One region of the Clostridium sp. DJ247 genome, then DNA from elsewhere that is predicted to be linked to it. Evidence: riboswitches for the same ligand, from Rfam matches in the RefSeq annotation. Region 1 holds a riboswitch; each other region holds the start of a gene.
What was found. A riboswitch is a leader RNA that binds a small molecule or an ion and turns the genes downstream of it on or off. The one in region 1 is predicted to bind cyclic di-AMP.

Region 1 (5,555 bases):
TGAGAATGTTCAGCTCTTACACCTATAGCAAAAGCTTTAGGTTCCATAAATATATCTCTTTTGTATAACATCTCGTAGGTATCTCTTGAACTGTGCCCTATTGCTAGTATTAATGCTTCACAAGGGATTTCTTCTCCATTTACTATAATTCCTTTTAGCCTTTTATCCTTAACTACTATATCCTCCAGTCTAGAATTAAATCTTATCTCTCCTCCAAGCTCTATTATCTTTTCTCTTATATTTTTTACTACTTCTTTTAGTATGTCTGTTCCTACATGAGGCTTCCCGCTATACACAATTTCCTCAGGTGCTCCACTTTTTACAAGCTCATCTAGTACATAATCACATCTAATATCTTTTATTCTGGTTGTAAGTTTCCCATCAGAAAAGGTTCCAGCTCCACCTTCCCCAAATTGTACATTGGATTCAACATTTAGCTCTCCTGTATTCCAGAATTTATTTATTGTATTAGTTCTATCCTCAACTTTTTCTCCTCTTTCAACAATAAGTGGCTTATATCCTCGCTGAGCCATTAAAAGGCCTGCAAACATACCTGCAGGACCCATACCAATTATTACTGGTCTGAACTCCATCTTCTTAGTTCCAAATTTAAATTCCTCTTTAAGCTTTTCTTCTTCCAATCTTACATCTTTATCTTTTACTTTCTGAATAAGCTTTAATTCATTTTCGCATTCTATTTCCACCGTATAGTTATACTTTATACTATCTTTTTTCCTTGCATCTACAGATTCTTTTAATATCTTAAACTTTTTTATATTTTCTACTGGTAACCTTAGTTTTTTACCAACCTTTCTTTTTAAGTCTTCTACATTTTCTTCTATATCTATTACAACATTACTTATTCTAATTGACATTTTTATCCTCCAATAACTTTTTTGCTTATAGTTACTTTAATATTTGTAGGATCTTGTGCAACCTTTGTTACCCCGTCAGGAAGGTTAACAGTTACATTTACAGTATGATCACCTTCGTTTAACGATGATAAATCAACAAAACAAGTTATATCTTCTTGTTTAAGATTATTTATAACCTCTTCTGTTCCAGCAACAGTTATGTTAACTTTACTATTACTTAGACTTACATTATAGTTATCCCCAAGATTCTTTGTCTGTATATCTAGATTAAATTGTTTTTGAGTACCTTTATCAAAATTAATTTTAACTTTAATTATACTGTTATTATTTACAAGAATTACACCTTTAGGAACTATAATTTTAGACTCTACTGTATCTTTATCTACTAGCTTATTTAAATCTATAGGCTCTGTATCTAAACTTGCTATACCAGATATTACATCATCATCTCCAGCAATATCCACATATGCTATAGTAGGAACTATAGCTTTTATTTTTCCACCATTATTTAGAGTTCCCTTTGTTTTTACATTAATTGGCACGCTTTTCGTCTTTTTAATAGGTATTATCACCTCTACAGAATTTGGAACTATATTCACACCCTTTATGATATTCCCAGACTTATCCTCCGCATTAGGAATTAGCATACCGTTTATATCCTTAGACAATCCTGTTATGTCACATTTTACTATAACATCATTTACTGCAGATACTATATCTGCTGGTCCATTTACTTGAACTTCTGTAGTCTTTATAACTGGCTGAAGAGCAAAAAAACCTTGCTTAATCTTTCCATCTAAAGTTACCTTTACTGGAACCACCTTTTGTTTTAAATCTTCCAAAATTATGCTGACCCATAAGTTATCCGTATTTACAATTCTTATATTATTGGGACTCTTTTTAATTTCTACTGGTATTTTATTTTCACCTTTTCTAACTACATAAGCATTTAAATCTGATTGCAGTTGAAAATCTTCTGCTTTTATAGAGTATATATCTAAAGCGTTTCCTCTTATAGTAATACTTACATTTAATGCCTCAATACCTACTGGAACTAGTTTAGCTTGAGTCAGTACATCCTTATTTATAACCTGAACTGGTACAGTTATTTTCCGCTCTCTTATTGGATTCTCCACATTAAAGATATACAGCCATAAAACGAAGGAAGCTATTACACAACAAATTTTGATAATTAATTGTCGGTTTTTAGCCTTTTCTTCCACTCCATCACCCGCTCTCTAAAGGTTAGCTTTTTATGTTGTCTTCTTTTAATTATTCTAATTAAAATATCTTTTAGTCTATCCTTATTATAATTTCTTGTTAAAACTCCATTCACTGCAAGGGATACAATACCTGTTTCTTCTGACACAACTATTATTAATGCATCAGAATTTTCTGAGATACCTATAGCAGCTCTGTGTCTAGTACCAAGCTTTTTATTTAATTCTGTGTTATTAGTCAGAGGTAAAAAACAGCCTGCAGATATTATCCTATCATTTCTTATTACTGCAGCTCCATCATGTAGTGGAGTATTTACTACAAATATATTTTCTAACAATTCTGTGGAAACTAAAGCATCTAGTTTTGTGCCTGTGTTGATTATATCTCCAAGTCCAGTTAACTGTTCTACTATTATTAAAGCACCAGTTCTACTTTTTGATAGATTTTCAATAGAACTGACAATTTCAGTTACCACTCTTTCCATAGTTTCCTCATCTTCTAATATATGTTTATCACTAAATGCACTTCTTCCTAAATGTTCTAATACTCTACGAATTTCCGGTTGAAATATTATAATGAAAGACAGTACACCTATTGTTATCGTTTTTGTTAATATCCAATTAAGCATAGTTAAATTTAAAAAACTACTTACAGGAATAAGTAAAATAATAAGTATTATTCCCTTTAAAAGCTGTTCAGCTCTTGTTTCCTTTATCAACATGTAACTTTTGTAAAAAATATAAGATACCGCTAGTATATCCATTACAGAAGATATACTAATATTTTTTATAGAGTTAACTACTATGTCCAGTATTTCCACCCACTTCACCACCCTGAAAAATAATATCTATTTACAATTATACACTATTTAATATTGTTTATATCAAATGAAAATTTGATTTTATAAATTATTAAAAAATTTTTTATGTTTTGTATTATTTTTTCTTTAACGGGTATAATACCATTAGCCTAAGTTTTATTAAACGCGGGGAAACCAAGATTTTGGGGTGAATCGTTTTATACGTAGGTTATGCCTTTACCGAACCCGTCAGCTAACCCCGTAGGTAAAAGGAGAGGATTATATTGAAAAAAATTATTTTCTTTATAGGTTTTTTATTTACATTTTTATTTTTTTCTACAAATAAGGTAAATGCAAAAGACCCTAATACTGTTGACTCAACCTTGTTCAATCAACAAGACCAAATAGTTCAAGTTTTCAACTATTCTGGTCAGAAAATCTATGTTACTCAGGATGATATTCATTTAATGGCTAAAGTAGTTTATGCTGAAAGTAACTGTGAACCTTTTGAAGGTAAAGTAGCAGTAGCTTCAGTAATTCTAAATCGAGTGAGATATCCTGAGTTTCCTAAAACAATAGAAGGCGTAATAAAACAAAAAGGTGCTTTTTCATGTATAAGAAACGGTAACATAAACGTAACTGCTGATGAGAGTAGCTATAAAGCCGTATTTGAAGCTTTGAAAGGAGAAGACCCTACAGAAAAGGCAGTTTTCTTTTATAACCCAAGGATAGCAACATCTCAATGGATGAAAAACATAAATAAGAAAAATATTAAAACCATTGGAAATCATGTATTCTTTGTAGTTAACTAGACATATCCTTTCTTTAGCTAATATATAGCTAAGCACATATATAAATAACCCTATACACTAAAATTGGTGTATAGGGTTATTTATATTAATTCCAAAAGGTTTCAAATCAAAAATTTTACTTATTCATAGGGATATGTTACCAGTTGTGAAGGCACATTTAAATACTTTTTTAATGAGTCTTAGCTCAGATTTGAGAAAAAAACTTAGAACCTAGATATGTTTCAGCGAAGCGAGTTTATCTAGGTTCTTAGCTTTTTCTCAAATCTGAACTTTAGACTCATAAAAAGTATTTATAGTGCCGAATAACTGGTAACATATCCCGGGGGCATACGTAAAGTTTTGGGTTTATAACCGCTACATTATTCCAAAGAGTTTAAATACAGTACTGCATTTAGTGCTGCGGTTTGCCCTTGCCCTGCCGCTTTTAAATACTGATATGGCTTACTCACACAGTCCCCAGCTGCAAAACATCCCCGAATATTTGTATTCATATTTAAATCTACCTGGATATGTTCATCCTCCATTAATAGTCCTGGCACAAGTTGGCTTGGTGCTACACTATCCTTCAATACAAATATTCCATCTGTAATAATTTCACCATTTTTTAAAATTAATTTTTTAACCCTATCTTCTCCGTGTATTTCTGCTGGTTTATCCTTAACTATTTGTATACTAGTTCTTAAGTCATAAGTTCCATTATACATGGGTATATAATAAAGTTTATCAGTTAGCTCGCTTACATAGTTTGCTTCTTCTTCTGCTTCTTTATTATAACCTATAATTGTTACTATTTTTCCTCTATACAGTGGAGCATCACAAGTAGCACAGTATCCTACGCCTTTTCCTAGAAACTCTTCTTCACCTTTAATAGGTTTTGTGTACTCCATTCCTGTTGCTATAATAACTGCTTTTGCTTCATACATTTTATCGTTTACTGCTAGTGCAAAATATTCTCCCATGGCGTATACATTATTTACTCTTTCATAAGTAATGCTTATATTCATAGAATTTATGTGTTTTTCAAATTGTGCTTTCAGCTCATTACCAGTAACATCGTAAAAACCTAAATAATTATTTACTTTAGGTGCCTTTACAAGCTTGTTGCTTAGGTCTTTATATCCAAATATAATTATATTTTTATTTCTTATTTTTGCATTAATGGCAGCTGCTAATCCCGCTGGACCACTGCCAATTATAGCTATGTCATACCTGTTATTCAAAAATTTTCACACCTCTCATCAATTCTTGTAAATTTTATCCGATGACTACCCGCTCTAATACTCCCATCTTCTCCAAAGTGGGAGTAAAGAGCAACTACGTCCCTGTATTCATTCAACTAAGAATCAGGTGGGGTCAAAACCCCATCTGATTCAAGTTTCACTTTATTTAACTTTACATATATATAAAATGGCAAACTAATACAATACTAATTTGCCATCCTATCTCAATACATTTAGATATGTTTTTCTATCAAGCTCTTAATAGCCTCTTTTGGTCTAAACCCAACTAATGTCTCAGCTACTTTTCCATTTTTAAATACTATAATAGTAGGTATGCTTGACACTTTATACTGTGTTGAAGCTACAGGGTTCTCATCAACATTCAATTTGTAGAAATCTGCTTTGCCTTTAAGTTCATTTGATAGTTCTTCAAATATAGGAGCTAACATTTTACATGGTCCACACCAGGTAGCCCAAAAGTCAACAACTACAGGAGTTGATGAAGCATTAATTATTTCATGAAAACTTGTATCTTTTATTTCTTTCATAATTACTTTTACCTCCAAATATAATTATATGCAACACTATTAATTTTATATAATTTTAATTTATACTATATTATTCTAAC
Region 2 (4,522 bases), on a different contig from region 1:
CACAAAATCACAGATTTTGGCTCTCTGCTTAAAACACGAACTTTAGACTGATTAAAAGTTTTTAACATGCTGAAATTTGACAACACCTCTCGGAGTATAAGTTAAATTTTCAGCTAAAAATCTTGTAATAGGGTTAAAATTGAAGCATAAAATATAAGGTATTTATGCTTTTAGGAGGTACCCATTGAAAACTTTAGATTTAAAGAAAGAAACCTTATTTGAACATCGTTTTTGGCTGCAGATATTAGGTGATCATAGCCGTTTTATTTTGGACGCTTTGTCACCGGAAGAGATTGAAAAAATACAGCGTGTTAATTATTTCAAAACCTTATTTGATAACTTACTAGAGAATGCTAGAATGGACTTAGCTGGTGATGGATTATTACAGTTGAATAAACTTGCTTATGGTGCAGCTCAGCAAATTCGTGGTTTTAAATTAAGCATCTTATATGAATTAATAGCTGGAAAAGTAAAAATTAATATGCCCCCAACATTTCTGAATCATATGGTTAATGAACTTGAGGAATATATTCTTGTTCTAAATTGTATTGCACATAGCCAAGTAGCAGTAGCCAATTCCCTGCATTATCACCTGTTATGGCTGCCTGATGCTTCAGGACATGCCTCTGCTATTTCTAGTTCTCTTGATATGTCTGAAAAGTCTTTGATTAAGGTAAGCAGAAGATTTACTAAAGAGTTCGATAACCTTTATTTAAAGTCTATTGAAGAAAAAGGCTATACAAGAACTGGACTAATGGATTTTCCAGCTATTCATAAGCTTAATACAGATGCTGATTCTGAAATTGATGTCTTTAAAGAATTTTTAGGAGATTTAGAGAAGTCAATCTTAGATAAAAAGGTATTAGGTTATCTTAAACCTTTAATGACTGATCATATGTATAGAGAGGAATGTTATTATCAAATAAAACTTTCTAGAGTGTCAGAAGTCACTCCACCTGCATGTGATCCAACTAGACCTAGAATCATGGATTAACATAGAACATTAGGATATAGATACCCATGCCCGAAATTTAACTTATACTACGGTATATATTACCATGTTTCGTCACGTTAAATATTTTTAATTAGTCTAAAGCTCAAATTTGAGAAAAGCCTAAGAACTTTGATAAACTCGTACCTCAAACATATCTAAAGTTCTAAGGTTTTTCTCAAATTTTCGCTAAGACTAATAAAAAAATATTTAAATGTGACTTCAACATTGGTAATATGTACCTACGTATAAGTTAAATTTAAGTTGTGGGTATCTATAGTAATACTGTGTGGACAATGGCCCAACACAGTATTTTTTATACTTTTTATAATATATATTCCTTCGTTTCCAACAATTCACCATAGAACCAACCTGGAACTTTTGTTACAATAACAGTTGCAAAGAAGCAAATAAGCCGAATCTCCTTATGGAGTACGGGGGATCTATAATAGGGGTGAATCTTTATATTGAAGTAGGGTGCCTCAACCCGAACCCGTCAACTAACCTCGGAGGCAAAAGAGGAGGATAACTATATGTTAAAATCAAAAACATTAAAATCAATGCTACTCACGATAACGTTGTCAATACTATCAGCTAGCTCTGTACATGCTGCAGGTTATACTGTTCAGTCCGGTGATTCACTTTACAATATAGGTAAGCTTTTCAATACAACAACCAGCATACTGATGCAGAATAACAATCTTTTAAACAGCTATATATATCCTGGCCAAAAGTTAAGTGTTCCAAGCAGGACATATACTGTACAGACTAATGATTCCCTCTACTTAGTGTCTAGAAAATATGGAGTATCACTTCTTTCACTAAGACACGCTAATAACGAGTGGGACAATCTTATTTATCCTGGCCAATCTTTAAACATACCTGCTTCAAATAGTTTAGTTAGCAAACCACAAGCATCTAGTGGTGTTATTTCTTATACAGCTAGTGACGTGGATTTATTAGCAAGACTAATAACTGCGGAGGCAGAAGGACAGCCTTATAACGCAAAGGTAGCTGTAGGAGCAGTAGTAGTGAACAGAGTTCAAGACTCTCGTTTCCCTAAAACAATAAGTGATGTAATATATCAAAAAGATGCTGGTTATTATCAATTTACACCAGTACTAAATGGTTTTATTAATAAACCTGCATCTGCTGAATCTATAAAGGCTGCTAGAGAAGCTCTTACTGGTGCTGATCCAACTAATGGAGCTTTATATTACTTCGATGACAGCACAACTAACAAATGGCTTTGGGCGAAAACTGTAGCTTTAAGAGCAGACAGAATGGTTTTCTCATATTATTAAAACACATTAAAAGATTGCCTGTATTATGGCAGTCTTTATTTTTTATAATTTATAGTAACTTTTTTTACTCCACCTTCATAGTATATATATGTAACAACAATTTTGAAAAGTGTTATTATAAACATATTTATAAACCTGCACATTTTGCTCAACTGCTAAATAAACTAATATCATGCGAATATTTTATGAGGTGATACATTATGCCAATGTCAGATAGAGAGCTGCTGGCAAGGATAATCAAATGTGAAGCTGGCGGAGAGGGCGAGAATGGAATGAAGGCAGTTGCCACTACTGTTATGAACAGAGTAAGAGTTCCGTCTGGTGAATACCGCAGAATATGCCAGGGCGACGTTAGAAAGGTAATCTATCAGAAAGGTCAATTTGACTGTATGAGACCGGTTTTAGGGGGAGTACCTAATCCTCAGACTATTTGGGCTAATCCTCCAGAAGCCATACACTATAGAATAGCAGATTGGGCAATAGCAGGCAGCAGATTATTTACAATAGGATATTCACTATGGTATTTTAATCCATATGCTCCTTGTCCTTATACTTTCCCATATAATGGCAATGGTAGTTTTCAAGTAAAGATTGCTAACCACTGTTTTTATAATCCTACTGCTGGCTATTTTGAAACTTAGTTTATTACTCACTTAAATAATAACAATTAATTTATGGAGGTCATTCTATGTTTCCTCAATGTTACTTAAACTGTGGTAACCCTTATTACAGATCAGCACCTATTCCTAGTGTATTTCCTGGACCTACACCTACACCAAGCATGATGCCAACTCCAGGTACAATGCCAACTCCAGGTGCAGCACCAGTCACTGCCCCAACAATTGGACCAGCACCTACACCTGGTGACTTTGACGTAGAGCCTGATTCTCCTACAGTTTTGGATATAGGATATACTCAAGGATATCTAAGACGACAAATAGGTAGGCTATTACGTGTAACTTTCTTAGTTGGTACTGATACCCTACAAGATCGTTCCGGTATATTAGAAACTGTTGGAATTAGTTACATTATATTGAGAGAAACAGGGTCTAATATACGTACCTTATGTGATATTTATTCAATTAAATTTGTATCCATAATACCATCAGCAGCAGAAATGGCGTAAATATATGTTAATTCACAAATAAGGCCAGTAATTACTGGTCTTATTTTGTCACTTCATCTCCATTTGTATGTAAAACTAATACTTGCTCTTAGAAAGCGATTTATCTTATCAATTTCATAATTAGTATCCTTTAATTTAAAAAATATCAGCGATATAGCCTCCCACAAAAAAATCCAACCACCTATGTTTACTCCTTCTAACATTGTATTGCAAAAAATATCTCTATTTAATTTACTTTCTAATGAAAAACCTATAAGAAGAAGTAAAAAGGATATTAGTATATAATTAAGGGCATTTATGTAGGAATCCTTTAAGGAAAGCTTTTTTAGCCTAAGCTTAAGTAAATAATAACTTTCTAATGCTGAAACTACTAATTTTTCTTTTTTTTCATCTCTATTCTCTTCTGTTATAAAAAAATTTATGTCTATACCATATTCAATAGGAATATCAGAAGAACAATCCTCTAAATATAGCTGTATGTTTTTATCTATATCTCTTATCTTCAAAGGAGCATTATCTAAGTTGTTGAAGATATTTAGATATTTTTCTACACTAATATCAATTATATAATTCCTTGTATTTTCATTGATATCATAGATATCATATATATTCTTTAAGTAATTTTTTTCTCTCATATTATAATACAATCTCCTGCTTCTCTGTTTTTAAGTTAACACTCTTATTCTTACATATGCGAATAGTTTGTAACTTATTATTTATTTAAACACAAATAGCACTTTCAGTTATGAAAAACTAGAGATTGAAATATAACCCATATGCTTCAAAATGTTGGTATATCATCTAAGTTGTCACTTTCCACGTCATTAGGATTACTTCTTAAATACTGTCTTCCATTTCTCGCTGTTCCTACATTTACTCCTTCTATCAAATGATCCTTAGCCATCATAATAGCTTCATCAATAGAATAAACATTGCCATTTTCTAGCATTATGTCAGTAATGTCCCCATGATTATTTTTCTTAACCTTTATTATTTTTGATTTGTTATCCATATTAATTCCTCCTTTTATTTAACCAGCACATCTACAAATATTTAATTAGTAACTATTAAATTATATCCTTAGTTCTTACTTAACATATG
Region 3 (5,555 bases), on a different contig from region 1:
CAAATGTAGGTACCGCAAATCCAGAAGTATGCCCACGTAAAAGCTCAATAATTTCTACACCTGTTGAAACTGTTGTTCTAAAATGCTCAATTCCTTCAGATAAATCGCATTGATATATATAGTAGGGTCTTACTCTATTTTTTACTAACTCATGCATGAGACTTTTCATGATATAAGGACAGTCATTAATATTCCTTAACAGTACAGACTGATTTCCCAAAGGAACCCCTGAATCTGCAAGCATTTTACATGCTAATATTGATTCTTCGGTTATTTCACTTGGATGATTGAAATGTGTATTAATCCAAACTGGATGATACTTCTTTATGATATTGCATAGATTATCAGTTATTCTTTGTGGCATAACAACTGGCACTCTAGTTCCAATTCTTATAACCTCCACATGTTTTATATTTCTTAGATTTTCTAATATAAATTCAAGTTTTTCATCCGATATACACAGTGCATCACCACCTGATAACAATACATCTCGAACTTCTTTATGGCATTTTATATACTCAATAGCCCTCAAGATATCATTATTTGATAAAGAAACATCTTCTTGTCCTGCAAAACGTCTTCTTGTGCAATGTCTGCAATACATAGAACATTGTTCAGTAACTAGAAGCAGAACCCTATCTGGATATCTGTGGGTTAATCCGGGGACAGGCGAATCTAAAGTTTCATGCAGTGGATCACTGCTATCATATTTAGAAACTTTTACCTCATGAGTAGTTGGAATTGCTTGTCTTCTAATAGGACATTTATAGTTATCCACATCAATTAGCGTTGCATAATAAGGTGTTATAGCCATTTTTAGCTTTTTAAGACTAGCCTTTACTCCCTCTTTTTCTTCTTCAGTAAGGTTAACTACTTGTTTTAATTCTTCAAGGGTAGTAATTCTATTAGCAATTTGCCATTCCCAGCTATTCCACTGTTTTTCTGTTACCTCTTTCCATAATGGTATATCTTTATAGTTTCTTTTCAACTTAAACACTCCTTTTAAAAGTTAACAATAATATATCAAACTATTTATATTGCATTCGTCTCTTTTGATAGATATAAATCTGCTATAACTTTTGATAAACCTAGCACATCACTCATCTCATAAAAGCCAATTTTGTTTTGCACAAAGTTTACTGCGTGAATTGCACCCAAAGCAAAAACTTTTCTTGAAAAGGACTCATGAGAAATTGTAATTCTATCATTCTCACCAGCAATTAACACCTCATGTTTTCCAACTACACCACCAGCACGCACTGCATTTATAGGTATATCTGCTTCATCAATGTCTTTACCTGAGTATAATAAACCTTTCTCTATTTCCTTAGCTATCTTTAATGCTGTACCAGATGGGCTATCTTTCTTGTTTTTATGATGGATTTCCGAAATGTGAAAATCATAATTATTCAATAAAATAGATGCTAAATTTGTTAGAATCATGAGTACATTGACTCCAAGTGTTATATTGGGCGCATATACTATTCCATTATGATTATTTCGAGCTAAAATTTCTATTTTCTTTAAATCTACTTCTGAAAAACCTGTAGTACCAATCACCATGTTAACTTTCATCTTTGATACTATCTCTGCATTTTTCAAAGTAGCCTCAGGTTTAGAAAAATCAATGACTACATTTGGCTTAGACTTTAATAACGTTTCTTCTAATTTATCGGTGCTCTCTATTTTAATTCCAATTTCCTGAATTCCAATAACTTCACCTAAATCTTTTCCTTTTTTAGTACTATCAGGACTACACATAGCTGACACAAGTTTTATATCCTTATGCTCTAGCAATGTTTTTGCAATTTCTCTTCCTGTCTTACCAATACCAATTAAACATACTCTTATCATAAAAAATCCTCCTTAATTATTCCCAAAATAATAAGCTGCAGAGAAGTCTCTGCAGCTTATAAAGCCTGATTATTTATAGGTATACCAAAAAAAGTATAATATGAGTATACCAAAAAAACTTCTCTTCAACGCTTACGAGATTAGCTGACGGATTCGGGTCGAAGAAACTAACCCTACTTGTTATGATAACAAGATTCACCCCAAAAATTGGTTCTCCCGCTCAATTGATTCAGCGCTACTAGTATTTTATTTTTTTAATAACTACATGTTTTTCCATAATTTTAATATGGTGCACCATAAATAAAATTCAGATAAAAATTAGTTGTCATTTTTCATTAATACTTAAATCTTTATTTGAGAATTAGTAAGTTCTTTATACTTATCGCTCTGTATATATAACCATATCACTTTAATATATATGTGTCAATATATATATATCGATATATATTGACACATATATATGTAGGTGTTAATATTATAAATTGGAATCTAGGAGTTTAATGCAGTTATCTTGCGTAATTTTTCCTTAGCTCTACAACTAGTTGTGTTATAAAATTTTATAAAAATTTTATCCATTCGACTATCATCCCTAAGACTCTCACTTCTACAAGCGGTGAGTTAAGAGCTGATATGCGTTGGATTGGTTCAACTATAATTCAGATGGGGTCAAAAACCCCACCTGAATTAAGTTTCACTTTATCTTGTACTTTAGAATAGGGGTAAATTAACGGAAGCAAATGAGTATAATACTACTTATAATACTTTATTTCACTGGAATAATTTTAAATTTAAGCTTATAATTGAAGGAATTATTGTAGGTGTATTTACAGGATTTATTGTCGTATTATATCGATATTTGCTAGAAGATTCTTTAAACATAATTAACAAACTTTATATGATATTGTCTCAAAAGTATTGGCTTCTTCCTTTTTGGGTTGCAGCTCTAATAATTATAGGTTACATAATAGGGCTACTAGTTAAAAAGGAGCCTATGATTAGTGGTAGTGGAATTCCCCAAGTGAAAGGAGTTCTGCTAAGAAAAATTGATATGGACTGGTTAAAGGTTATTCTTGGTAAATTTATTGACGGAGTATTGTCTATTGGATCAGGACTTTCTCTTAGAAGAGAAGGTCCTTCAGTTTAATTAGGTGCTTCGGTAGGCTTAGGATTTAGCAGAATTTTCAATTTTATAATTCCAAACCTATTTATGAATCTTTACTTGATAGATTTTTAAATCGCAATACATAGTAATAAAGTTATTAAATACAATAGAACAAAAGCTATATTAGAAATTGCTGGATGTATGGGATCAATGCTGGATGGCAAGAAAATAAAGGAAGTTGAATGGCCTGATGACTGCTTATTAGTTGGTGTTAAACGAGGGGGAAAGGAAATAATCCCAAAAGATAATACTTTAATTTACCCTGGAGATTATCTTATTGTTCTCACTAACGAGTATAAAGCTGCTTGGATAACTGAATCACTATCAGTAATGGTGAATAATTGTAAGTAAAAATCATAAAGTTAACAATTATATATTGGAGGTTGCTTATGGAATGGATATGACACTTGCTTCAAAGGAAGAAATAATATCTAAAATTGAAGAATTAATACTTAAGAATGAAGGTCCCTTTAGTGTAGTAGTAGCTGATATTGATGATTTTAAAAATTTAAATAATTTATATGGCAATCCTATCGGTGACGAAGTAATAAAAAAATTTATTTCAATTTTAAACAATAACTTATCTTCTACAGACCTTATTAGTAGAAATGGTGATGAATTTACTATACTACTTGTGAAAAAAGGTGCTGAAAGAAGTTTTATGGAGTTGGAGGAGATAAGAAGATATTTATCAGATAACACATTTAGCTTAAATTATGACGATAAAACTGAGAATATTTACTTTACTTTAAGCTTCGGAGTGGCAAGTTATCCTAGAGATGCTAAGAATGTAGTTGAACTTTTTAGAGTAGCAGATAGTGCTTTGTTTAGAGCAAAGGAATTAGGTAAAAATAGAATCTGCCTCTCTGAAGCAGAAAGCATGGTTTTAAAATCAAATTATTTTACTAAGACTCAACTTGACAGACTTTCTAAGCTTTCTAAATCAACGGATAGGACTGAAGCGTTTCTTCTAAGGGAGGCCCTTGACGATTTATTTAAAAAATATAGTAAATAACTTGCTTATATGAGATTAAAAAAGTAGTATAATAAGGACTTAATCCTTGTTTCTTCTCAGTTAAAAGATATGGAAAGTAAGTATCTGAGTTAAAAATAGAACGTATATAAATAAGGCTAGAGAAAAAGAAAGTTTTAGATTCTATAGAAAAGCATTTATTTGATTAATCAAAGTAAAACTAAAACTCTACAAGTAGTGATGTTACTTACTTGTAGAGTTTTATTAAAATATTCTAGTTCAAAATAAAACAAAAAATATACAACTTCAACCTCTACACGTGGTGGGTTAGCGTCTGCTATACGCTGTACTGATTCAATTGATACTTAGAATACTCAAATTTGTCCGAAACCCCATCTGAGTAAAGTTTCACTTTATAATATAAATAGACACAGAATTAAATCTATGTCTATTTGTAAATTTCTATGAAACCTGTTCAAATTGTAAATTATATAGAGAAGCATATACACCCTTTTGGTTTATAAGTTCTTCGTGAGTACCTGATTCTTCTATGCCATCACTTGTTAAAACAAGTATTTTATCAGCATTTTTTATAGTACTCAATCTATGTGCAATGACAATAGTAGTTCTATTCTTAGCTAATTCCTCAAGGGATTTTTGTATATATTTTTCACTTTCGTTGTCAAGAGCAGAGGTTGCCTCATCCAGGATTAATATAGGAGGATTTTTCAAGAAGGCTCTTGCAATAGAAATTCTTTGTTTCTGCCCTCCCGAAAGCTTAACTCCTCTCTCTCCTACGAAAGTATCATACCCATTTTCTAAGTTCATTATAAATTCATGGGCATTAGCTTTTTTAGCAGCTTCAACTATTTCATCATTAGAAGCTCCTGGTTTACCGTAAGCAATATTTTCCTTTATAGTACCTGTAAACATGTATACATCCTGCTGTACAATACCTATGGAGTTTCTCAAAGATTTTAACTTTATATCCTTAATGTCAACTCCATCTATAGTTATAGTTCCCTTACTAATCTCATAGAATCTCGGAATAAGGCTGCAGAAGGTTGTTTTTCCACTGCCAGACGGACCTACTAAAGCAATATTCTTTCCTGCTTGAATTTTTATGCTTATATTATCTAATATTGTGTTTGTATTATATCCAAAAGATACATTTTTAAATTCTATTTCCCCTTTAGGATTTTTTATATCCTTAGCATCTTCCTTGTCTTGTATATCTGGTTGCGTATTCATGATTTCTAAAAATCTTTCAAAGCCAGTTATTCCTCTCTGATATTGTTCAGTAAAGTTCACTAGCTTATCAATAGGATTTAAAAATATATTGATATATAATATATATATTACTAAATCCGATACTTTTGTTTCACCACGGCTAATAAAGATACCACCTACTAGTATTACAGCTAAATAAAGAATTCCCTGAAAAAATCCATTACCACTAAAGAATTTTCCCATTATGAAATATCCTGTTTCTTTTGTCTTTAGAAACTCTTCATTTCCCATTTTAAATTTTTCATTTTCAATATGCTCGTTTGAGAAAGATTTTAC

Region 2: linked by a shared signal. The riboswitch ahead of HGI79_RS21920 (cell wall hydrolase) and the one ahead of HGI79_RS04645 (cell wall hydrolase) in region 1 are both predicted to bind cyclic di-AMP.
Region 3: linked by a shared signal. The riboswitch ahead of dapB (4-hydroxy-tetrahydrodipicolinate reductase) and the one ahead of HGI79_RS04645 (cell wall hydrolase) in region 1 are both predicted to bind cyclic di-AMP.

Annotation. Positions count from the first base shown of each region.
Region 1 covers NZ_JABAIW010000007.1:65,005-70,559, forward strand. Annotated here, with positions in the region: gene HGI79_RS04630 (NAD(P)/FAD-dependent oxidoreductase) at 1-875, opposite strand, end outside; gene HGI79_RS04635 (CdaR family protein) at 878-2,011, opposite strand; gene cdaA (diadenylate cyclase CdaA) at 2,068-2,916, opposite strand; cyclic di-AMP (ydaO/yuaA leader) riboswitch at 3,053-3,177, shown strand; gene HGI79_RS04645 (cell wall hydrolase) at 3,180-3,707, shown strand; gene HGI79_RS04650 (NAD(P)/FAD-dependent oxidoreductase) at 4,067-4,927, opposite strand; gene trxA (thioredoxin) at 5,161-5,478, opposite strand.
Region 2 covers NZ_JABAIW010000105.1:3-4,524, forward strand. Annotated here, with positions in the region: gene HGI79_RS21915 (DUF2935 domain-containing protein) at 185-994, shown strand; cyclic di-AMP (ydaO/yuaA leader) riboswitch at 1,395-1,520, shown strand; gene HGI79_RS21920 (cell wall hydrolase) at 1,525-2,295, shown strand; gene HGI79_RS21925 (cell wall hydrolase) at 2,496-2,936, shown strand; gene HGI79_RS21930 (hypothetical protein) at 2,984-3,421, shown strand; gene HGI79_RS21935 (hypothetical protein) at 3,475-4,056, opposite strand; gene HGI79_RS21940 (DUF3892 domain-containing protein) at 4,203-4,433, opposite strand; gene HGI79_RS21945 (hypothetical protein) at 4,509-4,522, opposite strand, start outside.
Region 3 covers NZ_JABAIW010000070.1:4,968-10,522, forward strand. Annotated here, with positions in the region: gene ablA (lysine 2,3-aminomutase) at 1-988, opposite strand, end outside; gene dapB (4-hydroxy-tetrahydrodipicolinate reductase) at 1,033-1,854, opposite strand; cyclic di-AMP (ydaO/yuaA leader) riboswitch at 1,969-2,099, opposite strand; partial or broken gene HGI79_RS23565 (chloride channel protein) at 2,606-2,995, shown strand; gene HGI79_RS23570 (TrkA C-terminal domain-containing protein) at 3,158-3,367, shown strand; gene HGI79_RS19945 (GGDEF domain-containing protein) at 3,411-4,031, shown strand; gene HGI79_RS19950 (ABC transporter ATP-binding protein) at 4,452-5,555, opposite strand, start outside.